4 regions of the Mycobacterium camsae genome follow, and region 2 is predicted to be linked to each of the others. Evidence: predicted binding sites of a transcription regulator. Region 2 holds the regulator's gene; each other region holds the start of a gene.

Region 1 (7,231 bases), 160 kb from region 2:
AGCATCGCGCGGCAGCGCCGCCGCCGGCGCGGCGTCGCCGCGGCGGGCCAGGACGAAACCCCAGTCACCGAAGGTGGGCACGTGCACGTGATACGGGGTGACCGCAAAACCGCCGGACCGGATGGTCGAGACGGTGCGCCAGAACGCCTTCCGCGTCGAGAACGGGCTACCGGCTTGCACCACCATCAGGCCGCCCGGTGACAACACCCGGTCGACCAGCGCATAAAACTCTGTCGAATACAGGCGGCCCAGCACGGGCGTGTCCGGATCGGGCAGATCGACGATCACCGCGTCGAACCGGTCGGTCCGCGGGCCGCGCAGCCAGGTCATGGCGTCGTCGATCACCAGCTGCACGCGTGGGTTGTCCAACGAGCCCCCGTTGGCGTCGCGCATCGTGGTGCGTGCCAGTTCGACAACCGCCGGGTCCAGCTCGACCTCAGTGATCCGGCGCAAGCCGGGCTGGCGCAGCAGTTCGCGCGCCGCCAGCCCGTCGCCGCCGCCGAGCACCAGAGCCGACTGGGCGCCACCTCCGAGGGCCGGATAGACCAGGCTTTCGGTATAGCGGTATTCGTCCCGGGTGGAGAATTGCAGATCCCCGTCCAGGTAGAGGCGCATGTCGCGGTCGCGACGGGTGATTACGATGTCCTGATAGGCAGAGTGCCGGTGGGCGATGATCGGGTCGGCGTAGAGCCGCTGGCGGCTGGAGAGCTCGATCTCCCGGGCGTTTACCAGCAGGATCACCAGCAGCGTCAACGCCGTCGTCAGTGCGCCCAGCGCCGCCGCCAGCTGGCGCGCCGACACCAGCCGCCGCAGCAGAAACACCGCTACGATCGCCGCGGCCACCAGGTTGACAATGCCGGTGGCCGCGGCCCCGCGGATCATGCCCAGCTGAGGCAGCAGCAGGAACGGCCAGGCCAGCCCGCCGACCAGGGCGCCCAGGTAGTCGGCCGCGGTCAAGTTGGCCAGCGTACGTCCGGTATCGGTGGCCAAATCACTGCGCGGGTCCCAGGGCCCCTGCACCCGGCCGCGCTGCAGCAGCGTCATCAACAGCGGCACCTCGGCGCCGACCAGGCAACCGATCAGCCCGGTGCTCACCGCCAGCACCAGCGTCGAACCGTTGACGAAAGCGAACGCGACATACAGGGCCGCGGCGGACAGTCCGCCGACGATGCCTAGGAGCACCTCCACAGCGATGAAGGTGATCGCGGCACGCGCCAGCAGCGGTTTGATCAGCAGCGCGCCCAGCCCCAACGCGGCGATGTAGCCCGCGACGATCAGCGATGTCGCCACGATGCCGCCGCCGTTCAGGTTGGTCGACAATGTCAGCATCGCCAGTTCGTAGACGATCCCGCACGCCGCGCAGGCCGCCACCGCGGCCAGCAGGACGGCGCGCCACCGTCCCAGCGACGGTGAGACCGGTTCGGCGGCAGCGGTCGTCGTCATAACAATGCGGCCGCTGTGACTCCACCGACGGCCAGCAGCATGGCCGCGGTGGCAAAGGCCGCCGGATGCAGGGTCGGTTCCTCGACGTGTTCGTGGAAGTTTCCCGGCACCGCGATTCTCAGAATGAACAGGGCCAGTCCCTGCAAGATCACACCGATTCCGCCGTAGATCGCCACTCCCAGCAGGCCCTCACCCAGCTGATTGGAGCTGGTGGTAATGGCCGCGATGATCACGATGGCCAGTGCGGCATACATCGCGGTGGCCAGGATGGCGGCGTTGGGCCGTCGTTCCAAGAACACCAGCCGACGCAGATTGCCCGGAGTGAGCACGTCGACCATCAGGAAGCCGGCGATCAGCACGGCGATGCCCACCGCGAAGTACAGGACGGTGGCGACGGCTCCGCGCAAGATGGGATCGAGACTGACGCTGCCGAACTCCACCGCGCTGTAATTCATGAACGTCCTCCTTCGCGAATACCTACTTGACACCGCCCGGGCCGCCCGGACTGCCACCCGAGCCGCCCGATGGGGATCCGGGCGTGAACCCGGGGCCGAGGAAGACATAGGAGCCGTGACCGTATCCCGCGCCCAGGTCTTCGACCCGGATGCTGCACGCACGGGTGCCCTCGGGCCCGACGATCACGACATTCCTGCTGTAACGCAGGTACTCACTGCCGCCATTCGACGCGCGCGCCGCGGGCGTCTTGTAGTGAGCCAGTGTGTCGGCGACCTGCTTGGGCGATCCCGCACAGACATAGCGCTTCGTGCTGGCGTCGTGCGCGTACTCCTGATAGTGACCGGCGATGTACTCGCCGATATCCCGGCTGAGCAACACGATCCCGGAGACCAACGAGACCGTGGCGGCCAGCGCCAGCCCGCCGGCGATCACCAGCAGACGGTTGCGGCTCACGGCTGCCACCGGCTCGCCGTGTGGACCACCGTGCCGCCCGGCCCGGTGGGGTAGAGGTGCCAGGTCTGCCAGCGCCAGCCGTCGCCGTCGGGCTCGGCGGTCAGCGCGGTCAGCGCGGCGTCATCGCCCGGGAATACCCCGCCCAGCCAGCCGGGTACGCGGGCGCACCGGTCACGTAAGTCTTTGGCCAGGGTGCGGAAGGCGGCTTCATCGTGCGTCGCGCTGTGCGATTGAAGTCGGTAGCCGGGCGCATCCGAACGCGCGGGCAGCTCACCGCCGGTGGCGCAGGAGACCTGCTCGGAGAACTGGCCGGCGCCGTGTTGCACGGTGACGACATGGGAGGCGCCCAGGACGCCGAGCAGCAGGACACCACCGCCGGGGTGTTCCAGTCGATAGCTGGCCAGGGGAGGGGGCGCCGCCGCATTGAGCGCCAAAGCCAATCGTGCCCCGGACACGTCGGCAGGAGCTACCGCTAGGTGGTGGAGCGGCACCGCGATTAGCCCGCGGGTGCGGGATAGACGGTGATCTCACCGGTGAGGACGGTCCTGCCCGTGGATATCTCCCACGGCATGTCCGGCGCCCACCGCTCGAACGAAAGCAGCGTGGCTTTGTCGGCGCCGGAGTAGTCGACGTAATCCATCTCGCCGCCCGCCGGCAGACCCGTCGTGCCCTCGGTGGTGTAGCCGGCGTGCCCACGCTCCACTTCGTGCATGGTGACGCCGTCGACCGTGGGCGCGCCGCCGGGCTGCAGGTCGAGATCGGTGCGCTTGGACCACATCGCCAGCTCGAGGCGACCGTCGTCTTCTTCGACGCTGAACCAGACCGGCTCCTCACCGCCTTCGAGCAGGTGCTCCCACCATACGAACGGGCCCTCGCGGTAGGTGACGGAGCCGCGGACCACGTAATCGGTGCTGCCGTGGCTGATGATGGCGCCGGGACCGAGTTGGCGAGGCCCGAATTCGGTGGGCAGGCCGGTGAACGCGAGCGGGTCCGGCCGGCCGCCGGGTTTCCGGGACGCAGGCTTCTTCTTGAAGGCATAGACGAGCACCAGCAGCGACGCGATGAACAGCGCTACCGCGATCACGATCAGCTGTGCTCCCACACCAAACCCTTCCCTAGTGCGCATAACCTAACTCACGGCCGCGGCGCGTGTCCCTCACCGGCGATGTCGCATCCAGCGGCTAGGCTATCGAACAGCTGTTCGGAACTTCGGTCTTGACAACGTTGGGGAGCTGCGGTGCGGGTGATGGGTGTTGATCCCGGCTTGACGCGGTGCGGGTTGTCGCTGGTGGAAAGCGGCCGCGGGCGGCACATCACCGCGTTGGACGTCGACGTCGTGCGCACCCCGTCCGACGAGCCGTTGCACCGGCGACTGTTGGCGATCAGCGATGCCGTCGAACACTGGCTGGACACCCACCACCCGGACGTGCTGGCCATCGAGCGGGTGTTCTCCCAGCTCAATGTCTCCACGGTGATGGGTACGGCGCAGGCCGGCGGGGTGATCGCGCTCGCGGCCGCCAAGCGTGACATCGACGTGCACTTCCACACGCCCAGCGAAGTGAAAGCCGCGGTCACCGGCAACGGCAACGCCGATAAAGCGCAGGTCACCGCGATGGTCACCAGAATTCTGGCGTTGCAGGCCAAGCCCACGCCGGCCGATGCCGCCGATGCGCTGGCGCTGGCCATCTGTCACTGCTGGCGGGCGCCGATGCTGGCCCGGATGGCGGCCGCCGAGGCTCAGGCGGCGCAACAGCGCAGCAAGTATCTGGCCAAGTTGAAGGCCGCCCGATGATCGCCTCGGTGCGTGGCGAGGTGCTGGAGGTGGCACTGGATCACGCGGTGATCGAGGCGGCGGGAGTCGGGTACCGGGTGAATGCGACACCGTCGACGCTGTCCACGCTGCGGTCGGGCACCGAAGCGCGGCTGATCACCGCGATGATCGTGCGCGAGGACTCGATGACGCTGTACGGGTTCTGCGACGCAGAGACTCGCGATCTGTTCCAGACGCTGCTCTCGGTCTCCGGCGTGGGGCCACGGTTGGCGATGGCGACGCTGGCCGTCCACGACGCGACGGCGCTGCGTCAGGCATTAGCCGACGGTGACGTCACCGCGCTCACCCGGGTGCCCGGCATCGGCAAACGCAGCGCCGAACGGATGGTGCTGGAACTGCGCGACAAGGTCGGCGCCGTCGCCGGCTCCGGCGCAGCGGCGGCGGGGGTGAACGGTCACGCGGTTCGCGCTCCGGTGGTGGAGGCGCTGGTCGGGCTCGGTTTCGCCGTCAAACAGGCCGAGGAAGCCACCGACAAGGTGTTGGCCGCCGACCGGGACGCGTCCACTTCGACGGCATTGCGGGCCGCGCTGTCGCTGCTGGGTAAGGCCAAATGAGCGAGTACCCCGACGATTCCGAAGAGCGTGACGTCTCGCCCGCCCTGGCCGTCGGCGAGGGTGACATCGACGGCAGCCTGCGCCCCCGGTCGCTGCGGGAATTCATCGGCCAGCCGCGGGTACGCGAGCAGCTGCAGCTGGTGATCGAAGGAGCCAAGAACCGCGGTGGCACCCCCGACCACATCTTGCTGTCCGGGCCACCTGGCCTGGGCAAGACGTCGTTGGCGATGATCATTGCCGCCGAACTCGGGTCGTCTTTGCGGGTGACGTCGGGGCCGGCTCTGGAACGCGCCGGCGACCTCGCCGCGATGCTGTCCAACCTGGTCGAGCACGACGTGCTGTTCATCGACGAGATCCACCGCATCGCCAGGCCCGCGGAAGAGATGCTGTACCTGGCGATGGAGGACTTCCGGGTCGACGTGGTGGTCGGCAAAGGTCCGGGAGCCACCTCGATTCCGTTGGAAGTCGCGCCGTTCACGCTGGTTGGGGCGACCACCCGATCCGGTGCCCTGACGGGCCCGCTGCGCGACCGGTTCGGGTTCACCGCGCACATGGACTTCTACGAGCCGGCCGAGTTGGAGCGGGTGCTGGCCCGGTCCGCGGGCATCCTGGGCATCGAACTGGGCGCTGAAGCCGCGGCGGAGATCGCGCGCCGCTCGCGGGGCACGCCGCGGATTGCCAACCGGTTGCTGCGTCGCGTGCGTGACTTCGCGGAGGTGCGCGCCGACGGCATCATCACCCGCGATGTCGCGAAGTCCGCGCTGGAGGTCTACGACGTCGACGAGTTGGGGTTGGATCGGCTGGACCGGGCGGTGCTCTCAGCGCTGACCCGCAGTTTCGGCGGCGGTCCGGTGGGAGTGTCGACGCTGGCGGTGGCGGTAGGCGAAGAGGCTGCGACCGTGGAGGAGGTGTGCGAGCCTTTCCTGGTGCGCGCGGGAATGGTCGCGCGCACGCCGCGAGGCCGGGTGGCCACGGCGCTGGCCTGGACGCATCTGGGCATGACGCCACCCGTCGGGGTCTCGCAGCCCGGGCTGTTCGACTAGGAGGACTTGGATGGTCACCGCCGCTTTGATTTTCGCCGCGCTGGCCGCGGTCCTGCACGTCTACATCTTCACGATGGAGTCGCTGACGTGGACTTCCAAGCGCACCCGTGCGACGTTCGGCACCACGGTCGAGGAGGCCGAGACCACCAAGCTGCTGGCCTTCAACCAGGGCTTCTACAACTTGTTCCTGGCCATCGTGTCTGGCATCGGCATCGCCGCAGTGTTCACCGGCCACCGCGACGTCGGAGCAGCGCTGGTATTTGCCGGGGTCGGCTCGATGGCGGCGGCGGCGGTGGTGTTGTTGTTGTCGGCGCGGGACAAGGCGCGCGCCGCGGTGACGCAGGGGCTGTTTCCGGTGATCGCGGTGGTGCTGCTGCTGGTCGGGCTGCTGACTTAACTCCCGCAACACCAGTGCCTGCATACCTTGGCCCCACCTCGTTCGAGCGACCAACAACGGCAGCGAAAATCACCGGCTTAGCTGTGTTCGGTGGACGCAGCGGGTGCTTTAACGCCGGTATGTCCGGGTATCCCCCTTGGTATCTACCGAGGGAGATGTCATGAAAACCATCGAGGACCGCCCCGCCCGGGGAGGAATCCCGCGCTCGCGCGGCGCCGTGATCGGACTGCTTTTGGTGATCCTGGGCGCCTGGGGCGCGCTCATCCCGTTCGTCGGCCCCAACTTTGACTTCGCCTACACGCCCGGCCAGGCGTGGACGTCCGCGCGTGGTTGGCTCGAGGTGCTGCCAGGCGTGGCCACGGTACTCGGTGGTCTGCTGGTCATCGTCTCGCGTAACCGCGGCAGCGCCCTGCTCGGCGGCTGGCTGGCGGCGCTGGGCGGGGCCTGGTTCGTGGTCGGCCGGACGCTCTCCCCGTTGTCGGGCATCGGCTCGGCCGGCGACCCGGTGGGCGCCACCGACCGCAAGCGCGCCGCGGTAGAACTTGCGTACTTCTCTGGATTGGGTGTCCTGATCGCCTTCCTGGCCGGAGCGGCGTTGGCCCGCGTGGCGTTCCGGCTGGCGCGCGACGTGCGGTCCGTCGAGCCAGCGGCACATCCGGTGGAACCGGCTGCCGAACCTCAGTACAGCGGGTTGGTCGAACCCGAGCGCGACGTGTCGACCGACGCGCTGACCACGCCGCGGGACCGGTTCGCACCGGCCAGCGGGGCCGAGACGCGCCGCGGGGGGTTGTTCCGGCGCCACCGAGCGCCGGTCACACCTCAGTAGGTAGCCGGTCGTCGACACCACAACGATCGCTGGTTACCGGTCGTCTGGGCCCATTGCGTTCGATGCACGCTGCAGGGCTTAACGCCCTGCCACGAGCAGGCAGCGGGGATCAACTCGATTGACCGGCGCCACCTTCGCCGGAGGCCCCAAAGATAAATTGATACGCCGTGCCGCCGCCGCCGCCGCTGCCGGTGGTGTTGCCGCCGTTACCTCCCCGCGCCGTGAATG
Region 2 (7,231 bases):
ACCCGCACCCTGCGGGCGGTCGTGGACTGGCGTGGCCAGATCGTCACCATGCTCGACCGATGTTATTTGACCGAAGCGATTCCGGTGCAGATCATCTGGGGCGAGAAGGACTCGGTGATTCCGGTCCGGCATGCCCACATGGCGCATGCCGCGATGCCCGGATCCAGACTCGAAATCTTCGAGAATTCCGCCCACTTCCCATTCCACGACGACCCGGCCAGGTTCCTCGACATCGTCCAACGCTTCATCGACACCACCGAGCCACCCGAATACGACCAGGCAGCCCTACGGGAGCTGCTGCGCAGTGGTGGCGGTGAGCGCACCGTGTCCGGACCCACCGACACCCGCGTCGCGGTTCTGAACGCCATGGGAGCCGACGAGCGCAGCGCCACCTGACCGGCCGTCGTATCGTCGGGCCATGAGCATCGACGTCACCGTCCTACGGGTGTTGACCGACGCTGACGGAAACTTCGGCAATCCGTTGGGTGTGGTCGACGCCAGCTTGGTCGACCCCGCCGATCGGCAGCGTGTCGCATCCGAATTGGGTTACAGCGAAACCGTCTTCGTCGATCCGCCCAATGCGGGCGCATCAACCGCGCAGGCGACCATCTACACCCCACGCACCGAGTTGCCCTTCGCCGGCCACCCGAGCGTCGGAGCGTCGTGGTGGTTGCTGCGGCGCGGAACGCCGATCAACACCCTGCATGTGCCCGCCGGCCTCGTCCGGGTGAGTTATGTCGACGACCTCACCGCGATCAGTGCGCCGGCGGAGTGGGCTCCGGAGTTCGCCATCCACGATATGGACTCACCAGAGGCGGTGCTGCAGGCCGATCCCGCCGATTTTCCCGACGACGTCGCACACTATCTCTGGGCGTGGTCCGACGAGGGGTCGGGGTCGATCCGCAGCCGGATGTTCGCGTCGAATTTGGGGGTGGCCGAAGACGAGGCGACCGGCTCTGCGGCGGTGCGGATCACCGAGTACCTCAGCCGCGATCTCGTAATCACGCAGGGGCTGGGATCGCTGATCTGGACCACCTGGAGCGCGGACGGTTGGGTGCGGGTCGCCGGGCGAGTTGTCGACGACGGTGCGCGGCAGGCGGGCTGACGTTCAGCTTTCCCGGTGGAGCACCGCGGCCACGTGATGCTGCTCGGGCTGCCCCACCGCGCCCATCCGCAGCGAGTAGGAGAGCTCGTCACCAGCGATCCGGAAGGAGCGGCTCAGTGCCGTCACTTCTTTGGCGGTCGGGGTCAGTGCTATCGCGCTGGTCGCCAACTCCAGTTCGACGACACCGTCGACAACCGTGTACGTGCCCAGTTCGATCTCAGCGATTCCGCTGGGATGAGCAAGGACGAACTCGATCTTCGCCGGCTCAGGCACGCGCAGGTAACCCAATTCGGCGTGCAGAGGTCTGCCGTCGGAGGCCGCCTTGGTCTTTTTCGCGTAGACCAGAAACGGCTTTCCCACGTGCGTGAAGGCGATTTCTTCGAAGTACTCGAACGGCTGGATGGTGGGGTACTCCCCCGCCCCCTTCCCGGACCAGGTGCCCAGCAACGGCGCCAGTGCTTCCAGGTCGGGATGTAGGTCTTTCGGCATGTAAGGAGCCTAGGGCTACGCTCAGCCCGGCGTCGACACGTTGCGGTGGGCGCGCAGGGCTTCGATCTCCCGCTCGAAGTCGTCGGCTGAGGAGAACGACCGGTACACCGAAGCGAACCGCAGGTACGCGACTTCGTCGAGGTCACGCAGCGGACCCAAGATGGCAAGACCGACCTCGTGGCTCGGTACCTCCGGGCCTGCGGCACGAACCGAATCCTCCACCTGTTGCGCCAGGAGGTTCAGCGCGTCGTCGTCTACCTGACGCCCCTGGCAGGCCCGGCGTACGCCACTGATCACCTTCTCCCGGCTGAAGGGCTCGGTGACGCCACTGCGCTTGACCACGGCCAGAACGGCGGTTTCGACGGTGGTGAATCTGCGCCCGCACTTAGGACACGAGCGGCGGCGGCGGATGGCCTGACCTTCGTCGGTCTCCCTCGAGTCGATCACCCGGGAATCGGGATGCCGGCAGAACGGGCAGTGCATAGCCGCTCCTTCGCCGCGCCTGACGTGGGGTACCGCAGAACCCCCACGAGAGTACCTGTGCGGCTCCTGGTGTGGCCAACGTTGGCGCTATTGGTCCCGAAGCCGACGATGACGGCCGAGGGACGTTGGCGCGGCGCGTTATTCACCCGCTACCGTGCGGTTCACCCGATCGGGGCGATCAACGTCTGGCCGGCGGACACCGCGTTGGAGTCCAACGCATTGAGATTGCGGATGCGTTCCACGACGTCATGAACCGGCGCGCCGGGTGCGACCCGCGTCGCCAGTTGCTGCAGCGACTCCCCTGGTTCCACGCGCACCACGGCGAGCGCCGCGGGCACCTGCGCCGCCGTGTCGGCCGGTTCGTCGTTCAGCACGCTGCCGAAGTTGGCCATCAGCCCGAGCCAGAGCGTGGTGACGCCGGCCAGCAGGGCCAGACCCATCGTCGTCAACGCGGAGACCGGACGGCGCCGGTGCGATGCCGTCGACATTGCGACGCCGGTGCCGAAGTAGCGCAGCGGCGCGCCGCCCGGACGCGCCGGACCAGGCCTGTTCGACCGGCTCTGCCCGGCACGGTAAGCAGGCGACTCGTCGATCGGCCTGTTGGCAGGCCTGGTCACCAGCCGCTGGGAGTTCCAGGTGCGCTGCGGGCCCGCGTAACTGATTGTCATGTCGGTTGCCTCCGGTCGACGAAATATCGCTCGTGTGTTCGACCCTAGTCGCTCAGGTGTTCGATTTCGAACACCTGAGCGACGCGTGTCGTACGAGCAAAACGGTAGACCTCACCACCGACAAGGCTTTGTCGGTGCAACCAGCTGGATGAATTCCGGATACCCGATCCGGCCGAAAGTTACACACTTGTGATTCCGCAGATCCGGGGTGGCGAGGCGGGCCGTCCCGGCACGGCGACACGCGTGTCGAACACATGTTTGATTCTTCGGTCGGGTCCGGTTACATTCAGTGGCATGAGCGACAGCAACGACCCCCCAGCGGACAACCGATTGCACGCCGTGGACGCGACGCTGACCGAGCGCCAGCGCACCATCCTCGAAGTCATCCGCGCTTCAGTCACCACTCGCGGTTATCCGCCGAGCATCCGGGAGATCGGTGACGCCGTCGGCCTGACGTCGACTTCCTCGGTGGCCCATCAGTTGCGGACCCTGGAGCGAAAAGGTTATCTGCGCCGCGACGCCAACCGGCCCCGGGCCGTCGACGTGCGCGCGGCCGATGACGCGGTGACACCGCCCACCACCGAGGTGGCCGGGTCGGACGCGTTGCCGCAACCCACCTACGTCCCGGTGTTGGGCCGCATCGCCGCAGGCGGTCCGATCCTGGCCGAGGAGGCCGTCGAGGACGTTTTCCCGTTACCGCGTGAACTGGTCGGCGAGGGAACGCTGTTCCTGCTCAAGGTCGTCGGCGACTCGATGGTGGAAGCCGCCATCTGCGACGGCGACTGGGTGGTGGTGCGTCAGCAGCACGTCGCGGATAACGGCGACATCGTCGCCGCCATGATCGACGGCGAGGCTACGGTCAAGACGTTCAAGCGGGCAGGCGGTCAGGTGTGGCTGATGCCGCACAATCCGGCATTCGATCCAATCCCCGGAAATGACGCGACCGTGCTCGGCAAGGTCGTCACCGTCATCCGCAAGGTATAGCGGCGCAGACCCTCAGTCGGCTCTGACGAACCCGTTAGCCTGCGCGACGGTCTCGCTGGCAAACCAGAGCTCAGCCAGCGTGTCGTGGTACAGCGCGCTGTTGGGCGTGTAGTACAGGCCGAACCGGGCGCTGGCTTTGATCGGGTAGCCATCGGGAGCGCGGTAGGGGTCGTCGTCCAATGGCAGGTGAATGGTGGGGCGTGACGCCGCACCGTCCGTCACCGGCACTGCGGCCTGCGGTGCCGCGGCGTAAGCCGCCTCCGCTGCAGCCGGCGCGTAGCCCGGGTCATCGGCGGCGGCATGCCGCCCCTTCCTCGGCCCGGGCGTCTCGGCTGCGCCCCGGGCCCCCACGTCGGGCACTTCGTCCTCCACGGGGCCTCCCCGGGGGTAGAAGATGTCGGGGAATTCCTGTTCTGGGGGGGCTTCGGGAACCGCGAAGTCCGGCGCCGCGGGACCCTGGGTTGCCGGCACCGACGACTCCACCGCGAAGTGCTCCGGCGAAACCGCTTCCGTAACCTCGGGCCCACCCTCGACGAGCTGGCCGAAGGCGCCGCGCGTCACGATGGGCGTCGGGGTGGTGTCCACCGCGTCGGGGTCTTCGAAACCTTCGAGTTCGTCGACCTCGTCATACTCCCCGAACTCGGAGTCCTCCTCGGCGCCCGCGGCGTAATCGTCGACGTATGCGCCCTCGTCGTGCTCGTCGTACTCGACCGCAGCCCCGCCCGCTCTGGACCAACTCACCCGTCCCGGGGAGCCGTACTCCGGCACCTCGTGATCTTCGGGGTGGTGCTCGACGGGTGGGAAGCGCTCGGAGCCATAATCGACGTCATCGTGCGTCCAGCGGCCGTCCGGGCCGGCACCGAACTCCTCGGCCACGTCGTGTCCGTGATTGTAGGCAGGCAGCTCGCGAGCGGCCCGACGGCGGCGCAGGCCGAACACCACCAACACGACCATCAGGACCAGCAGCAGCACCGGCACCACCGCCGCCAACCACCACCAATGGAAGGTGAACGTCTTGCCCGAGGGCGGTGAGGCGGACGTACTGGGTTGGTTCTGCCCCGACACCTGCAGGCCGGACAAGAGGGACGCAAGGTTGGCGGGATCGGTGGTGAAAGTGTTCTTCGCGCGATTCCACGAGACCTTGCCGCCGGTGAATTTCTGCGACACCACATCGCCGTCCACCGTCTGGTCGCCGACGGGCGCCCCGAGTTTGCCGGTGGCCCCCTTGAGTTTGTCCCACGCAGCTTTCATCGCCCCGCGCACGACGAACGCGCCGTGCTCGGGAGTCCAGAAGATCACCGGTTTGTCGGCCGCGGAGAAGGTGGCGATCCGGCTGGCGGGGGTGATACCGCCGTCAGCCTCGTTGGCGACCGGGAAGCCCAGGTCGCTGCTGACCGGACCGCCCAGCGACTCGTACTTCTGCAGGATCGGGCCCTCGACGGCATTGGCGCCGGTTGCCGGGCTGAAGAAGATCTTCCCGCCGTTGAACTCCTGAACGATGCCGTCGCCGCCGATCGGATTGGGGCCCCCTTTCTTGGCGCCCAGTGGACCGTTCGCGCCACCGGCGGCACGCCAGGCCATGTTGATGGCGGCCGTGGGGTCGATCGCGATCTGTAGGCCCTTGAGCTGGTCGGCCAGCGCCGGCGGGTTGGTGGCGAACTCCTTGGTCTTCCTGTTCCAGGACACCTCCCCGCCGGTGAACTTCTGAGTCGCGACCTCGCCGTCATAGGTTTCATCCCCGGTTGGAGCTCCCAACACCCCGCCCGAGCTGCCCAGCTTGTCCCACGCGGCGTTGAGCGCGCCGCGGACCACGAACGCGCCGTGATCGGGCGTCCAGAAGATCACCGGGTTGTCGCTGGCCGCGAAAGTGCTCACCCGACTGTCGGGTCCGGCGAGTCCAGGAACCTCGTTGATGGTCGGGAAACCGAGGTCGCTACCGGCCGGACCGCCCAGTGACTCGTATTTGTCCAGGATCGGGCCGAACATGTACTTGGCGCCGGTGGCCGGCGTGAAGTACATCTTGCCGCCGTCGAAGTCCAGGGCGAACCCGTCCCCGATGGGATAGACGTCGCCTTTTCTGGCGCCGAGCGTCGACGCGGCACCGCCGGCCTTGTCCCACGCGGCCATCATGGCCGCCTCGGCGTCGCCGATGGGCGACGCAGCCGCGGTGGGCGCCAGCAACGCCAGGGCCAACCCGGTGGCCAACGTGGCGGCCGTCAGGCCCGCCAGCGCACGTCCAACCAACTTGCTCAATTGACCCCTCTGCCCGTTCACCAAGCCTCCCAGCCGATGCCCTGCCCACCTGGCGAGCAGGCGGATTCACCGCCGTGGGCCGTTTCCCAGCCACGATGCGCATCGCTACCGGGCTCGCATAACTTTGCTCTAGCGAACGAGATATGCGAAGTCAAATCGTACATAGTGCGGAAACGGATACCGAGCCGATGTCGAATTGATGCCGCGCCGCGCTCGAGTCGCGAGAAACCGCGCTGCGCCAGGGACAGCCATTGGGTTACCGTGCCGGAGACAATATCCCGCCTGGCATGCCGGCCGACCCCGTGAGAGGAAAACCAGCGCGCATGGGCGTTTCCGGACTCGGCTGGGCCATCACCATCGTCCTGATCGCCGGGTTGATGCTGTTCGACTACGCCTTCCAGGTACGCAACACGCACGTGCCGACGCTACGTGAAGCCGCGATCTGGTCGACAACCTATATCGGGATTGCGGTGCTTTTCGGTATCGGCGTCGCCGTCGTGGGCAGCCCGCGTATGGCAATCGAATATTTCGCGGGCTACCTGAGCAACGAAGCCCTCTCAGTGGACAACCTTTTCGTATTTCTGGTCATCATCAGCAGTTTCGGAGTTCCGCGGGTGGCACAGCAGAAGGTGTTGCTATTCGGGATCGCGTTCGCGTTGGTCGCTCGGACCGTATTCATCATCTTGGGCGGCGCACTCATCAACAACTTCAACTCGGTCTTCTACCTGTTCGGCCTGGGGCTGCTGGTCATGGCCGGCAAGCTCGCCAAACCGGCGGAGGCAGAAGACCATACCGCCGACAACCTGATCATCCGGTTGGCCAACCGCTTCCTGCGGACGTCGAAGGAATACGACGGCGACGGGTTGTTCGTCGTCGAGGACGGTAGACGGGTCATGACCCCGCTGCTGTTGGTCATGGTCGCCGTCGGCGGCACCGACTTGTTGTTCGCATTCGATTCGGTCCCGGCAATGTTCGGTCTGACTCAGAACATTTACCTGGTTTTCGCCGCAACCGCGTTCTCGTTGCTGGGTCTTCGCCAGCTCTACTTCCTGATCGACAACCTGCTCGACCGACTGGTCTATCTGACCTACGGCCTGGCCGTGATCCTGGGCTTCATCGGCGTGAAGCTGATTCTGGAAGCGTTGCACGGCAACAACCTGTCGTTCATCAACCACGGCAAACCGGTTCCCGTAGTAGAGCTGAGCATCACGGTGTCGCTGTTGGTGATCGTCGCCGTCTTGGTCATAAC
Region 3 (7,231 bases), 3.0 Mb from region 2:
CTGTCGGGTCGATTTCACCGTTGCGGATCCGGTCGAGCAGCGGACGCATGTAGCGCTGCACGTGGCACTGCCCGGTCTTGATGGTCAACGAGCGATTCATCACCGCTCCGATCGGGAACTTGTCCATCATTCCGCCGTAGACGCCGACGACCGAAATGGTGCCGCCGTTGCGGCAGCTCATCGCCGCTTCCCGAAGTGCATGTGGCCGTTCGGTTTCCAGTCGCGCCGCCTGCTTCACCCGGTCGTAGGCGTCTACCACGGTCGATCCGTTTCGGGCCTCCATGCCCACCGCGTCGATACAGTGGTCCGGGCCGCGGCCGGCGGTCATCTCCCGCAACTCTTCGAGCACCGACGTTTCCGCGAAGTTCAGCGGCGTCGCACCCAGTCGTTCGGCCAACTCCAGCCGGTAGGGCACCTGGTCGATGATGATGACCTGCGACGCTCCGAGCAGCTTCGCACTGACCGCCGCGAACAACCCTACCGGGCCGGCGCCCCACACCGCGACGACGTCGTCGGGAGTGATGTCGCACATTTCGGCGGCCATGTAGCCCGTCGGCAAGATGTCGGAGAGGAAGAGGGCCTGGTCGTCGGTCAGGTCGTCCTCGATCTTCAGCGGCCCGACGTCGGCGAACGGAACGCGGGCGTATTCCGCCTGCCCGCCGGCGAATCCGCCCAGCATGTGCGAGTAGCCGAACAGTCCCGCCGGCGAATGACCCATCAGCTTCTCGGCCATTCCCGCGTTGGGATTGGAGTTCTCACAGAGCGAATACAGGTCGCGGTCACAGGCCGAGCACGAGCCACACGCGATGGGGAACGGCACCACCACCCGGTCACCGACGGTGAGGTTGTCGACCCGCTTGCCGACTTCGACTACCTCACCCATGAATTCGTGGCCGAGGATGTCGCCGCGTTTGACGGTCGGGATGTAGCCATCGTAGATATGCAGGTCCGAGCCACAGATGGCGGTAGAGGTGACCCGCACGATGGCATCCCGGTCGTTCAGAATTTTCGGGTCCGGAACCGACTGCACCTCAACACTATTGCGCCCCGCCCAGACAGTAGCCTTCATGGTTGCACCACCTTGCCTGTGGGTTGAGCCGGCTGCTGATGGAGTTGCCGCCGCGCGACGGTGCCCTCGGGGGATCCGTCGGAGCGCAGCACCTGACCCGTCTCCATAATCTGTTTGAAGCGGCGGAGGTCGTCGCTGACCTGCTGCTCGGGAGACTCGCCCAGGAGGCTGGCCGCTGCTTTGCCGAGTACTCCACCGGGCATCTGATAGGCGATGGTGACACGCACTTCAGTGCCCCTGCCGGCGTGATCGGGTGTGAAGTCGACGCACCCGCTGTTCTCAATTCCCGAGCCAGGCACTGATTGCCAGGCGATCCGCTTGCCGGGCAGGTCTTCGACGATCCGGGCATCCCACTGCACAGGCTGTCCGACCGGCGAATTGGCAACCCAATGTGACTGCCCGTCATCGGTGTTGGTGACCGAACGTAGGTGATACATGAACTCGGGCAGGTTCTCCAGATCGCGCCAGAAGCCGTAAACCTCTTCCGGACTGCGCATTACGGTGATCGAGGCGCGGAGCGTGCGGTGCTGCTGCGCGCCCCCATGGCGGGCGGTATCTGCGCGGGTGGCACGCAGGGTGGCATACAGGTCCGCCCCGCCGATCGCGGTGAGCGCGCCGAGGGTGATCATGCCGCGCCGACGCCGGCCGGGGCCACGTCGGAGCACTCCGGCCGCCAGAAACGCGACATCCAGTACGTCGCCGGCGACGCGGGTCCAGACGAGTCGGTCCGGGCCAGCCAACAGCGCTGCGCCGTGACCACATTCACGCATACCGAGGGCTCGGATGATGGTGCGTGAGCGTGTGGTCTCGTCAACACCGGCGAGGGCTGCAATCTTTCCCGGTAGCAGAATCTCGGAGATGCCCAGGCCCAGACTGGCGACCCCCAGCCCCTTCACCAACGCCGCCGTCTTGCTCGCCAACGGATCATTCATGTACCAAACTCCTTGCTTTGCCGACAATTTGGCAGCCGCGTCATCGAGCGCTGCCGCCGGATGCTGCCTACGGATGCTGGCGTCGGAGGCTGCCGTCGGATGCTGTCGAGATACCCCGGCGATGGTTGCCCAAACGTGGCGGCGCCCGTAATGACTCAACCCGCGGCGCTGCGCAGGGCGTCCAGCAGTGGTTCAGCGGCTTCCTTGAGGAATTGCTCCTGAGACTGCCCGCCGATCTGGATGAGTGCGATATCGGTGAATCCGGCTTCCCAGTAGGACCTCGCAGCGTCCACGATCGCGTCCAGATCCGGCCCGCAAGGAATTCGGTCGGCGACGTCATCGGGCCGCACGAACTGGGTTGCGCCGGCGAATCCTGCGGGCGTCGGCAGGTCCGCGTTCACCGCCCAGCCGCCGGCAAACCAGCGGAACTGATCATGGGCACGGGCGATCGCCGCGTCGCGGTCGGGATCCCAGCACACCGGCAACTGTCCGACAACGCGGCCAGCCCCGGGCCAGCCGCCGCTCTGACGCGCGGTCCGCCAGGCGTCGACCAGTTCCTGGTCTGGTTCCACCGCGATGAGGTGATCAGCCAGTTTGCCGAACTTCTCCACTCCCCGGGCGCCAGCCATCGCCACACCGATTGCGGGCGGCACGTCAGGCACGTCCCACAGGCGCGCGGAATCCACCTGGAAGTAGTCACCGCGCCAGTCGACCAGTTCGCCACCGAATAGTTCGCGGATGATTTTGATCGCCTCGCGCAACATGTCCTGCCGGCGCTCGACGGTGGGCCACCCCTTACCGACCACGTGTTCGTTGAGGTTTTCACCACTGCCCACGCCGAGCGTGAATCGTCCGTCGGCGAGAATCTGCACCGTGGCCGCCTGTTGCGCGACGATCGCGGGGTGGTAGCGCATCGTGGGACAGGTTACGTAGGAATACAGATCCACCCGTTCGGTGGCGTGCGCCACGGCGCCCAGTACCGCCCAGGCGTTGGGGGCATGCCCCTGCGAAGCCAGCCAGGGTGAGAAGTGGTCGCTGCAGACTTCGAAGTCGAATCCCCGCTGCTCTGCCGAAACAGCATCGCGCACAAGCTCTTTCGGGCCCGTTTGCTCCGTCATCAAGGTATACCCGAACCGTGCCATACCTGACGGGTACCCTGCTGCCCGCGCGGCAAACGGTGCGTGGTGCCGACATCGGCGGGATCGCCGAGGTGCTGGGCTTAAAAGGGTGGGGGTTCGTTGTCGGGTGGGGCGGGGCCGTCGGTGGTGTGGTGGGCGGCGATGCGGGTTTGGTGGTTGGCGCGGCGTTCGGCGGCCACGCGTTGGGCGCGGTCTTGGGTGCGGGTGCGCCGGCGTTGGGGCATCATCGCAGTGCGTTGGGCGCAGTAGTCCTGCGGTGGGGTTTGGGCTTCGGGGGCGGGCATCCCACCCACGGCGTGGCACAGGCTGGGAAACAGCAAGGCACTGCCCGGGGTGGTGACGTGGGTGTCCCCGGCCGGGGAGGTCAGGATCAAGGTGCCGTCAGCGAGTTGTTGTTCGCTCCAGCCCCAGAACGTTTTCAGCAGGTGGTGAGTGCGGCAGTAGCACTTGAGGTTGCCGGCATGGGTGGGCCCGCCCCGGGCATAGGCGATGGTGTGGTCGAGATCGCAGCCAGTGGCCGGCACCTCACAACCCGGCCACCGGCACGTCAGATCCCGGGCCCGCACGAAAGCGGCCAACGCGGCCGACGGGGTGTAGTGGGGTTCGGGTGCGTGGTAGCCGGGGTGGATCAGCGGTACCCGCTTAGCGGTCAACGCCAACTCCGCTAAGAGTTCGGCGGTGATGAGGTCCTCACCGCCCAGCACACACCCCGGGACGTCACTGTGGCCGTTGAGGGTGGCCTGTTCGGCGATCACATGGATCACAACCGGCGAGGACGCCTTACCCCCGCCCGCGGTGCAATCGTCGCGCCCGCACTCACAGCCCAGCCGGGTCGCTCCGGCGGCCAGCGCCCCCAACGCATCGGCGCGGCGCTGGGCCAGCGTGCGCGGATCATTCGGGCACACCGTGGCCGCCAACCCCGACAGCCGCGCATCGACAGCCTGAGCGTCGGTGGCACGCAGCCGCCCATCAATCTGAGACAGCCCCTCATACACGCCGCCGATCCACACCTCCCGCTCGGCCTGCACCTTCTGGCGGCGCCGCACCGCATCCACATCGGCGCGAGTCACGATCGCGTCCACCTTCTGCGACAGCCGACCCCGACTCAGCGACGGCCAGCGCGCCACCCGCGCCGCGATGGCGGCATCCACCGCCGCCAGCACCTGCGGGTCCTCGATCAGATCGGTGCGGAACACGATCGTGGAAAACGCCTCCAGATCGATGTCCCCGGCACAAAACACCGCCGCCACCGCCGGCAACCGCTCCCGCATCGCCCGGGCATACCGCAGCTTGGTCTCCGCGCGCCCCTGGCTGATCTTCTGCCCCGCGGCCACCTCCCCCGCCACCGCCTTGAACGTGTCGATCGCCCACTGCCCCGCCTCTGCACCCGGCACCAGGCGGTGGGCGAACAACTGCCCGATCGCCACCAACTCCGCAGCCATGTCCTGGTTGACCGAGCGCGCCGCCCCCACGATCCGCGCCATCCAACCCACCGATTGCTCAGTCTCCTCCAACAGAGCCCGCCGGTGGGCCAACACCTCCCGATAGCCGTCATACTCCGCCATCCCCGGCGCAACGAACGGCAATCTATCGAACATACGTTCTATAGTACCTGCTCACCCCGACACCGCGGGCGCGTCAGATTGGCACAGCGCACAGCAATCACCGAGATGACCGCGACCCGTTACCAGGCGGCGAGTAAGCGCGGTAAGGGAGTGATCCCGGATGAGTTGTGTGCCAATACCGGCTGGCATCGCAGTCATGCCCGTAAGGCGCTCAAAGCCGCGCTGGCGCCCACGGTCGTCACCATGCGCAGTGCTCGGCCGGTGAAGTACGGACCCGAGGTCATCGCGGCGCTGACGATCTGCGGGACGGTGCTGGGCATGCCCGCCGGCAAACGGCTCGCGTCGATGCTCGTCGGGCTGGTGGCTGTGTGCGCGTGGGCACAAGCCGAGTTCGCTGATCCGAAGTCAGATCCCGACACGTACCTGGGCCCGATGGGATGACGCTGTGCCCGGCTTCGTCGAGATCGACACGGTCTTCCACGACGGCGGCAACCGGGATGGAGGCCATGCGTTCACGTTGACGGTCACCGACATCGCCACCGGTTGGACCGGAAGCCGCCCGCTACCGGATAGGACGGCCAAACACGTACTGGCCGCCCTCAATCACATCGCCGCCTCGATGCCGTTCCCGATCCCAGCAGAAACTGGTATCCAAAATCCGCACAGGCGCCAAGGTATCCAGGAAACACGACAAGGCCACCACCCCGTTTCACCCGGCGACCGACCACCCGAGCATGACCGTGGACCGTATCGTGGGGCTCACGCGGACCTACTCGCTGATCAATCCAGCCGCCACCCAACGCCAGATTCAGGCGTTGACCAACCGTCTCTTCACCCTGACCACCAGCAAAGCACCAGTGAGCATCCCCGCCCCAGTCACCAAGCGCGCACGCTCACGTGCGGCAACCAACCGTCCGTCGCGCGCATCTTGACATGAGGCAACTCGGCGACACGTTGACTGCGATGTCTCTTGACATCGGTGATCGAGCACACTCGGCTCGCGATCGCGGTGACATATGTGGGCAACGGATGAACCCGCGGTCACACGCCAAGACCGGCAAACGTCACCGGTGTCTTGACCGATGACAACACCGACGCCCAACCCGCCGTCGCACGCCGTGGGTCAGAGCCGGTCTTTGACCGCCGCAGACAGCCGCGCCCCGTCCGCCTTGCCCTCCGCGATTCCGGTCGCGACCTTCATCACCAGGCCCATCTCCTTCTTGGAAGGCGCGTGGCCGAGGGTCTCGGCGACCTGGGCGATCGCGGTCTCGACGACATCGACCACTTCGGCCTCAGTCAGTGGCGTCGGCAGGTACTCGTCGATGATTCGCGCCTCGGCATGCTCGTTGGCGGCGAGCTCACCGCGGCCGTTCTGCGTATATATCTCGGCGGCCTCGCCACGCTTGCGGGACTCTCTGGCCAGCACCTTGAGCACCTCGTCATCGGAGAGCTCCTTGGCCGCCTTCCCCGAGACCTCCTCCGTCTGAATCGCGGCCAACAGCATGCGTAACGTCGCAGTCCGTAACTTGTCCTGCGCCTTCATCGAGTCGGTCAGGTCCGCCCGCAGCCGGGATTTGAGTTCCGCCATTCCAGAGACGCTACGCGCTGACCCGGGGACCTACATTGAGAAATGCACCAACCGCCGACAGGATGTACCCCATGACAATCGACGACAGCCGCTGCCTACGGTGAGCACGCTGCCGCCTGAACACCCGGATGAGGGTTCATCGGCGTACGAGCCGCCTCCCGCCTACGAGCCGCCTCCCGCCTACGGGCCGCCGCCGGCATACGCCGCACCGGCCGGCTACGGCCCGCCCCAGGGCTACGGCCCGCCCCAGGGCTACGGCCCGCCCCAGGGCTACGGCCCGCCCCAGGGCTACGGCCCGCCCCAGGGCTACGGCCCGCCCCAGGGCTACGGCCCGCCCCAGGGCTACGGCCCGCCACCCGGCTACGGCCCGCCTGGCTACGGCCCGCCACCCGGCTACGGCCCGCCTGGCTACGGCCCACCACCGGGCTACGGCCAACCCGGCTACGGCCCGCCGCTGATCCCGGGGGCCGCCAAACCCGGCATCATCCCGCTACGCCCGCTCACGCTGAGTGACATCTTCAACGGGGCGGTCGGCTACATCCGCGCCAATCCGAAGCCGACCTTGGGCCTCACCGCGATGGTCGTAGTGGTCATGCAGGTCATCTCCCTACTCGCCGCCATCGGCCCACTGGCCGCGGCGAACTCGCTGGAAACCGACAGGTCCGAGCCCAGCCTCGGAACCCTCGGCGCCTGGATGGCATCGCTGGGCGGCAGCGCGCTGGTCAGCTGGCTGGGCAGCATCCTGCTCAGTGGGATGCTCACCGTCATCGTCGGGCGGGCGGTGTTCGGCTCGCCGATCACCATCGGTGAAGCGTGGGCCAAGGTCCGCGGTCGGCTCCTGGCCCTGCTCGGCCTCGCGCTGTTGGAGTCCGTCGGATTGGCCGTGATCATCGGGTTGGTGGTGGTGATCCTGATCGGCGTCGGCGTCGCCGCCAATG
Region 4 (7,231 bases), 1.2 Mb from region 2:
CGCCGCCGGCGCCGCCGGCGCCGCCGTTACCGCCGAGTAGCCCTGCCACACCGCCCGATCCGCCGGCGCCGCCGTTACCGCCGCTACCCCCTTGGCCGTTCGCCGCGTTAACGCTCGTGCCGGCGATACCGTTGGCACCGGCTCCGCCGGCCCCGCCGTTGCCCCACAGCCAGCCTCCGTTGCCCCCGGCGCCACCGCTGCCGCCGGCAGTGCCGGCCGCGACGCCACTACCGCCCGCCCCGCCTGCGCCACCGTTGCCGATCAGTCCCGCGGCTCCGCCGTTGCCGCCGGCCGCACCCGAGCCGGCGGCCTGGGAGTAACCGTTGCCGCCGTTGCCGTACAGCAGTCCGCCCGCGCCGCCGTTGGGGCTGGCGGCCGTTCCGTTGGCGCCATCACCGATCAGGGGCCGCCCCAGCAGGACCTGGGTGGGCGCGTTGATCGCGTCCCATAATGTCTGCTGGACGTTGGCGGCCTCGGCGAGTCCATAGGCGTTGCCGCCGGAACTGAGGGCCTGGGCGAACTGCTGGTGGAATGCCGTCGCCTGCTCGCTGACGGCCTGGAACGACAGGGCGTGGCGGCCGAATACCGCGGTGATCGCTTGCGAGATCTCGTCGGCGGCCGCCGCCTGCAGTTGCGTGGTCGGACCCAATGCCGCCGTGCGGGCCGCGTCGATAGCCGATCTCAGAGAAGCCAGGTCGTTTGCCGCGGCGGTCAACAATTCCGGATTCGCGAACACGAACGACATGGCAGTCCTCCCGATAGACTGCCGGGAGCCTAGCGCGTCCGACGGATTTGTACCGCTTTTCGTCCAGAATTGCGAAGAGCCGCAAGTTAATTCACGCGAGCGTCAGATAATTGCCTGGCCAGCCGGCGGGTGAAGTCGGCGGCCTGGGAAGGGCTGTCCACGGCGAACAGCGCCGCGGTGGCCCGATCGCCATCGTCGTTGTGCCGCACCAGAATGGGGATGCCGTCGGCACGGACCGCGTCGAACGCGTCCTCGTCGGTGATGTCATCGCCGAGATAGATCGGCAACCGGGGGCCCGCCTGCGATCCCAGGTGCTCCATCACCCAGCGCAAGGTCTTGCCCTTGTCCCAGTCCAGATTCGGACGCAGCTCGATGACTTCGCGTCCCGTCGTCACCCGCAACGATTCGCGCTGTCCGGCGGTGCGCACGGCCGCCGCCACCTCACCCACCCGGTCGCGCGCGGCGTTGCGGTAGTGCACCGCTACGCCGAATCTCTTGTGTTCCACCACAACACCGGGAATCGCTCCGAGTTGCGCTCGAAGTTGCGCCGCCGCCTGCTCCAGCACCGGGATGGCCGCCGCGGCTTCTTCGTTCTGGTGATGGGCGCCGTCGGGTGCGGTGAGCTCGAATCCGTGGCTGCCGGCATACCAGATGCCGGGTAAACCCACGCGTTTCGACACGTCGGCCAGGTCGCGGCCGCTGAGTATGGCGACCGGACACTGCGCGGCCAGCTCCTGCAGCGCTTCGGATGCACCCGCGACGGGCCGGGCGGCGTCGGGATCGTTCACGATGTCCGACAGGGTGCCGTCGAAGTCGAAGAACACCGCCGGGGCCTTACCGGCGAGGTCCACGGCCTGCACGGCGTCTGGGAGCTCGGACATGCGCTTGTCGCCAGTGCGCACGGTGATCTCGCCGGGGTCGGCGACGACGGCGTCGGCGCCCTGGATCAGGTCGGGGCCGACCCCGATGACCAGCGCGAAACCGGCGTCGCGGGCGGCGCTTACACCGGGTGCGTCCGCCGTGACGACGGCACACCGGCCCGGCCGGGTGGACAGCCGCCGCGCCGCATCGATCGCGCCGTCCGGCGTACAGACGGCGGTGACGACGCGAACGTCGCGAAGCCGGTCGAGCAGCGGTTGGCAAGGCGGCAAAGCTGGGTCGAACAACACCGCATCATGATGGCGTGGGTCGATGATGACGGACCCCGACTTAGGCATGCCCCACCTTCTCACGAAGGTCGGCACGGTTGTTCGTCAGTGGCGCACCCGGGCGGGTGGCGAGGAGGGCCGCCACCGTGCCGCGCCGTTGGGCAGTGCCCGCGTGGGACGCTTGCGTCGGCGGTCGAATGGCACGACCGAGTCACCGCTGGCCGCCACCAGGCGCGCCAGGCCCGATTCGATGCCGCCGGCAAGGACATCAGGCGCAGTGTCGTAGTCGGTGGTGATGCCGAAGACCAGGTCGTCGCCGTAGCTGAGAAAAGCGACCCCGGTGCCCGACTCCGGGGCCGTCGGCGGGATCGGCAGCAGTCGCTCGAGCCGCCGGCCCATCAGGCGCAACCGGTGCCGCGGTCCGGGCGGAGTGGTGGCCAGTGCCACCACACTCTGGCGCGGCGTCCGGCTGAAGACGTCAATCACTTTGCTGCACAAGGCTAGAGGAGATCTTACCCCGGGTTGCGGGCGGGCCTGGTTGGGTACTGCGCGCAGCTGCTGAAGGGGGTCTCGGTGCTCGACGGGAAGCTGGGTCAGCGCCGACCCCAGGATGCGCAACGAATCTGCCTGTGGCCGCTGCCCCCGCTGCAGGAGAACGGTGCGGAATCCCTCGGTGATCGCCGCCAACGCGACGTCGTCGGCGGTCACGCCGAACTTACGCGCGATGTGGTCGACGGCGCCACGCGGCACGACAACGGTCCGGTAGTGGCGCGCGGTCGGTGCGGGGCCGCCGGCCAGCAGGGGTTGCAAGGCACTTGCCGCGGCGGTGAGGCCGTTGACGGCGAATGCCGCGGCCTGCCATAAGACGTCGGTCCACCCGGACCGGCTCGTGGGTGAAACCGGATCTGTCGCAACGGAATCAATGAACCCAGTGTGGTCGGCGGGGGTGCACAGCCGGGCGAGCAGATGGGCCGGGGAAAGATGCTCGGCAACCTCGCGGCCGATTTTGATCAGGATGGCCCACTGGTCGTCCCGCAGGCCTTCGATGATCCAGCATTCCCACCGGGGACGGCCGGGGTCCAGTGGTCGTTCCAGGGCGTGGGCGATGGCACGGAACAGTTCGTCGTCGTCACCGGGAGTCGGGAGTGCCACCCGTTGCACATGCGCAGTGATGTCGACGTCCGGCGTCGAGGTGCGCCCGAACCGTTCCGCCAGTAATTCCTTGATCTCGCCCGATCCGGGAGCGGGGCCGGCGACGACGGCGACGGCTCCTGTCACCATGCCCGTGCGTGGGTCCGAGCCCCGAGCACGTGCCGGCCCAATGCCCGGTGTGATCACTTCCGCCATGCCCAACCCCCGCCATTGTCTTGTCAATCTGTACCAGTATCCGGTCGGTGCCGCACATCGGTAGGTCCGCCAGGTTAATTCCGTGTGATCCAGATAAAGGTGCGTTTAAGTGCGGCGATGCACCGGCGTGTGACGCGGTTCGCAAATCGTTTCTGCGTCGTTTTAAAGTTGTTCGCACGGTTGTTCCCATGGTAAGCCATCATATCGAACATATGTTCGGTATGATGGCTTACCATGGGCTGGTACCACGGGCCACCGAGTTGGGCCGAAATGGAACGGGTGCTTGACGGCAAGCCGCGCCATGCCGGTGCGGCGGCCCCCGTTGTGCCGGCCGGTGACGCTCCGTTATCGCACAAGCGGGGGTCGTATACGGCAAAGCCGGATGGGCGGCGGGCTCGTTCATCGGTCGCCTACGCCGAGCTCCATGCCCATTCGGCATACAGCTTCCTCGACGGGGCCAGCACGCCGGAGGAGATGGTCGAGGAGGCGGCGCGGTTGGGTCTGCGTGCCCTCGCGCTGACCGACCATGACGGCCTCTATGGAGCGGTGCGGTTCGCCGAAGCGGCCACCGAGCTCGGCGTGCGCACGGTGTTCGGTGCCGAGCTGTCGCTGTCGTCGGTGGCGCGCACCGAGCAGCCCGATCCGCCCGGTCCCCATCTGCTGGTGCTGGCCCGTGGTCCGGAAGGCTACCGACGGTTGTCCCGGCAGCTGGCCGCCGCGCACCTGGCCGGTGGTGAGAAAGGCAAGCTGCGCTACGACATCAACGCGTTGACCGAGGCGGCCGGCGGGCACTGGCACATTCTCACCGGCTGTCGCAAAGGTGCTGTGCGGCAAGCGCTTTCAGTGGGTGGTCCGGAAGCCGCAACACGGGCGCTGGCTGATTTGGTGGACCGGTTCACCGCTGGCCGGGTCAGCGTCGAACTGACTCATCACGGTCAGCCGCTCGACGACGAACGTAACGCGGCGCTGGCCGACCTGGCGCCACATTTCGGGGTCGGCGTCGTCGCCACCACCGGCGCCCATTTCGCGGGGCCGTCGCGACGCCGGCTGGCCATGGCGATGGGCGCGATTCGGGCCCGGCAGTCCCTGGATGCCGCGGCGGGGTGGCTGGCCCCACTGGGCGGCTCTCATCTGCGCTCCGGTGAAGAGATGGCGCGGTTGTTCGCGCAGCGCCCCCAAGTGGTGACCGCCGCGGCCGAACTCGGCGAGCAGTGCGCGTTCGGCCTGGCGTTGATCGCGCCGCAGTTGCCGCCGTTCGACGTGCCCGACGGGCACACCGAGGACAGCTGGCTGCGTATGTTGACCATGGCGGGTGCCGCCGATCGCTACGGTCCGGCCGAGCGGTCGCCGAAAGCGTATGCCCAGATCGAGCATGAACTGAAAGTCATTGCCCAGTTGCAGTTTCCGGGCTACTTCCTGGTCGTGCACGACATCACGCAGTTCTGCCGGCGCAATGACATTCTGTGCCAGGGCAGGGGATCGGCGGCCAATTCCGCTGTTTGTTACGCCCTGGGGGTGACGGCGGTCGACCCGGTGGCCAACGATCTGCTGTTCGAGCGATTCCTGTCGCCCGCCCGAGACGGGCCGCCCGACATCGACATCGACATCGAGTCCGATCAGCGGGAAAGGGTCATCCAGTACGTCTACGACAAATACGGCCGCGACTATGCCGCCCAGGTGGCCAACGTCATCACCTACCGGGCACGCAGTGCGGTGCGCGACATGGCGCGCGCGCTGGGATTCTCGCAAGGGCAGCAGGACGCGTGGAGCAAACAGATCAGTCACTGGAGCGGGCAGCCCGCCGATATCGAGGGCATCCCGGAGCAGGTCGTCGATCTGGCCGAGCAGATCCGCAACCTGCCGCGGCACATGGGCATTCATTCCGGCGGCATGGTGATCTGCGACCGTCCGATCGCCGACGTGTGCCCGGTGGAATGGGCGCGCATGGACAACCGCAGCGTGCTGCAGTGGGACAAGGACGACTGTGCGGCAATCGGTCTGGTGAAGTTCGATCTGCTGGGGCTGGGCATGCTCTCGGCGCTGCACTACGCCCGGGACCTGGTTGCCGAGCACAAGGACATCGAAGTGGATTTCGCCAGGCTCGACCTCTCCGAGCCCGCGGTGTACCAGATGCTGGCCCGGGCCGATTCGGTGGGTGTGTTCCAGGTGGAGTCGCGCGCCCAGATGGCCACCCTGCCGCGGCTGCGGCCCCGGATCTTCTACGACCTAGTGGTGGAGGTCGCGCTGATCCGCCCCGGGCCCATCCAGGGCGGTTCGGTGCACCCCTACATCCGGCGGCGCAATGGCCTGGACCCGGTTGTCTACGACCATCCCTCCATGGAGCCGGCCCTGCGCAAAACGCTGGGTGTGCCGCTGTTTCAGGAACAGTTGATGCAGCTGGCGGTGGACTGTGCCGGCTTCTCCGCCGCCGAGGCCGACCAGCTACGGCGCGCCATGGGCTCCAAACGGTCGACCGAACGTATGCAGCGGCTACGCGGCCGGTTCTACGAGGGCATGCGCTCCCTGCACGGTGCCTCCGATGACGTGATCGACCGGATCTACGAAAAACTGCACGCGTTCGCCAACTTCGGGTTCCCGGAAAGCCACGCGCTGTCCTTCGCGTCGCTGGTGTTCTATTCGTCGTGGTTCAAGCTGCATCATCCGGCGGCGTTCTGTGCCGCGCTGCTGCGCGCCCAGCCGATGGGCTTCTATTCACCGCAGTCGTTGGTGGCCGACGCGCGTCGGCACGGGGTGCTGGTGCATGGCCCCGACGTCAACGCCAGCCTGGCGCACGCGACTTTAGAAAATGCCGGGATGGAGGTCCGCCTCGGGCTGGGCGCCGTCCGTCACATCGGTGACGACCTGGCCGAGAAGCTGGCCGAAGAGCGAAAAGCCAACGGCTCGTTCACCTCTCTGCTGGACCTGACGTCGCGGCTGCAACTGTCCGTGCCGCAGACCGAGGCGCTGGCGACGGCCGGGGCCCTGGGCTGTTTCGGCATGTCCCGGCGGGAGGCGTTGTGGGCGGCCGGTGCCGCGGCCACTCAACGGCCGGACCGATTGCCCGGGGTGGGTTCGTCGTCACACGTCCCGGAGCTGCCGGGGATGAGTGAGCTGGAGCTGGCCGCGGCCGACGTGTGGGCCACCGGCGTCTCACCGGACAGTTATCCGACTCAGTTCCTGCGGGCCGATTTGGATGCGATGGGGGTGGTGCCGGCTGCCGCGCTGGGCACCGTGCCCGACGGGGACCGGGTGCTAGTGGCCGGAGCGGTGACCCATCGGCAGCGGCCCGCGACCGCCCAGGGGGTGACGTTCGTCAACCTCGAAGACGAGACCGGGATGGTCAACGTGCTCTGCACGCCGGGGGTGTGGGCGCGGCACCGCAAGCTCGCGCACACCGCGCCGGCGTTGCTGATCCGCGGTCAGGTGCAGAACGCCAGCGGCGCGATCACCGTCGTCGCCGAACGCTTGGGCCGCATCAGCCTGGCCGTCGGCTCGAAGTCCCGCGATTTTCGCTGACCTGTTGCGCCGAACGTGTTCCCACGGCGGAATTTCCGCGATTTTCCCGCCATCAGGTCACACTCGGCGCGGTGGACTCACGCTGTCGGCGTGGTCCACACCTTGATCGGGGTGATCCGCAGCCGGGTGCTGTAGGTGCCCATCGAGTCGGTGAGACCGAACTGGTCGGATTCCTCCCGGTACTTCGCCCAATACGGCTCGTCGGTGCGGCAGTCGACATCGGTGGCATCGACGACCGCCGTCCCGCCGACGACGATGATGCCACCGCCGTTGCCGTCGGAGTCCAGGTTCATGCTGACCTGCGGCCGAGCCTTGATGTGGGCGACCTTGGCGGCGCTGGGCATCGTGTAGACCATCAGGTCAGTGCCGTCGAAGTAGAACCAGATCAGCCGCGGGACCGGCTGTCCGGATTTGGCGACCGTGGTCAGCCAACCATAGTGATCGGATTCGAGCCGGCTGGAAACCTCTTGCGACA

Evidence for each region. The regulator LexA, encoded in region 2, represses DNA repair genes until DNA is damaged. The targets are predictions, from matches to a motif close to CGAACANNTGTTCG.
Region 1: ruvC (crossover junction endodeoxyribonuclease RuvC) is a predicted target of LexA. The motif match lies at 3,543-3,556, and genes of this name have one in related genera.
Region 3: JX552_RS29130 (HNH endonuclease signature motif containing protein) is a predicted target of LexA. The motif match lies at 4,732-4,745, and genes of this name have one in related genera.
Region 4: JX552_RS06460 (error-prone DNA polymerase) is a predicted target of LexA. The motif match lies at 3,446-3,459, and genes of this name have one in related genera.

The regions. Positions count from the first base shown of each region.
Region 1 covers NZ_CP070973.1:2,818,983-2,826,213, forward strand. Annotated here, with positions in the region: gene JX552_RS12135 (polyamine aminopropyltransferase) at 1-1,443, opposite strand, end outside; gene JX552_RS12140 (DUF350 domain-containing protein) at 1,440-1,898, opposite strand; gene JX552_RS12145 (DUF4247 domain-containing protein) at 1,921-2,352, opposite strand; gene JX552_RS12150 (DUF2617 family protein) at 2,349-2,843, opposite strand; gene JX552_RS12155 (DUF4178 domain-containing protein) at 2,849-3,454, opposite strand; gene ruvC (crossover junction endodeoxyribonuclease RuvC) at 3,590-4,144, shown strand; gene ruvA (Holliday junction branch migration protein RuvA) at 4,141-4,737, shown strand; gene ruvB (Holliday junction branch migration DNA helicase RuvB) at 4,734-5,780, shown strand; gene JX552_RS12175 (DUF1304 domain-containing protein) at 5,791-6,177, shown strand; gene JX552_RS12180 (hypothetical protein) at 6,338-7,003, shown strand; gene JX552_RS12185 (PE family protein) at 7,113-7,231, opposite strand, start outside.
Region 2 covers NZ_CP070973.1:2,662,923-2,670,153, reverse strand. Annotated here, with positions in the region: gene JX552_RS11415 (alpha/beta fold hydrolase) at 1-396, shown strand, start outside; gene JX552_RS11410 (PhzF family phenazine biosynthesis protein) at 419-1,105, shown strand; gene JX552_RS11405 (peroxynitrite isomerase) at 1,109-1,594, opposite strand; gene nrdR (transcriptional regulator NrdR) at 1,616-2,077, opposite strand; gene JX552_RS11395 (LysM peptidoglycan-binding domain-containing protein) at 2,239-2,745, opposite strand; gene lexA (transcriptional repressor LexA) at 3,040-3,729, shown strand; gene JX552_RS11385 (LGFP repeat-containing protein) at 3,742-6,003, opposite strand; gene JX552_RS11380 (TerC/Alx family metal homeostasis membrane protein) at 6,306-7,231, shown strand, end outside.
Region 3 covers NZ_CP070973.1:6,744,302-6,751,532, forward strand. Annotated here, with positions in the region: gene JX552_RS29115 (zinc-dependent alcohol dehydrogenase) at 1-1,069, opposite strand, end outside; gene JX552_RS29120 (SRPBCC family protein) at 1,066-2,001, opposite strand; gene JX552_RS29125 (LLM class F420-dependent oxidoreductase) at 2,157-3,143, opposite strand; gene JX552_RS29130 (HNH endonuclease signature motif containing protein) at 3,221-4,705, opposite strand; partial or broken gene JX552_RS34355 (hypothetical protein) at 4,811-5,637, shown strand; gene JX552_RS29140 (GatB/YqeY domain-containing protein) at 5,829-6,293, opposite strand; gene JX552_RS29145 (DUF7847 domain-containing protein) at 6,292-7,231, shown strand, end outside.
Region 4 covers NZ_CP070973.1:1,471,733-1,478,963, forward strand. Annotated here, with positions in the region: gene JX552_RS06445 (PE family protein) at 1-745, opposite strand, end outside; gene otsB (trehalose-phosphatase) at 832-1,962, opposite strand; gene JX552_RS06455 (wax ester/triacylglycerol synthase domain-containing protein) at 1,999-3,240, opposite strand; gene JX552_RS06460 (error-prone DNA polymerase) at 3,475-6,756, shown strand; gene JX552_RS06465 (TIGR03667 family PPOX class F420-dependent oxidoreductase) at 6,834-7,231, opposite strand, start outside.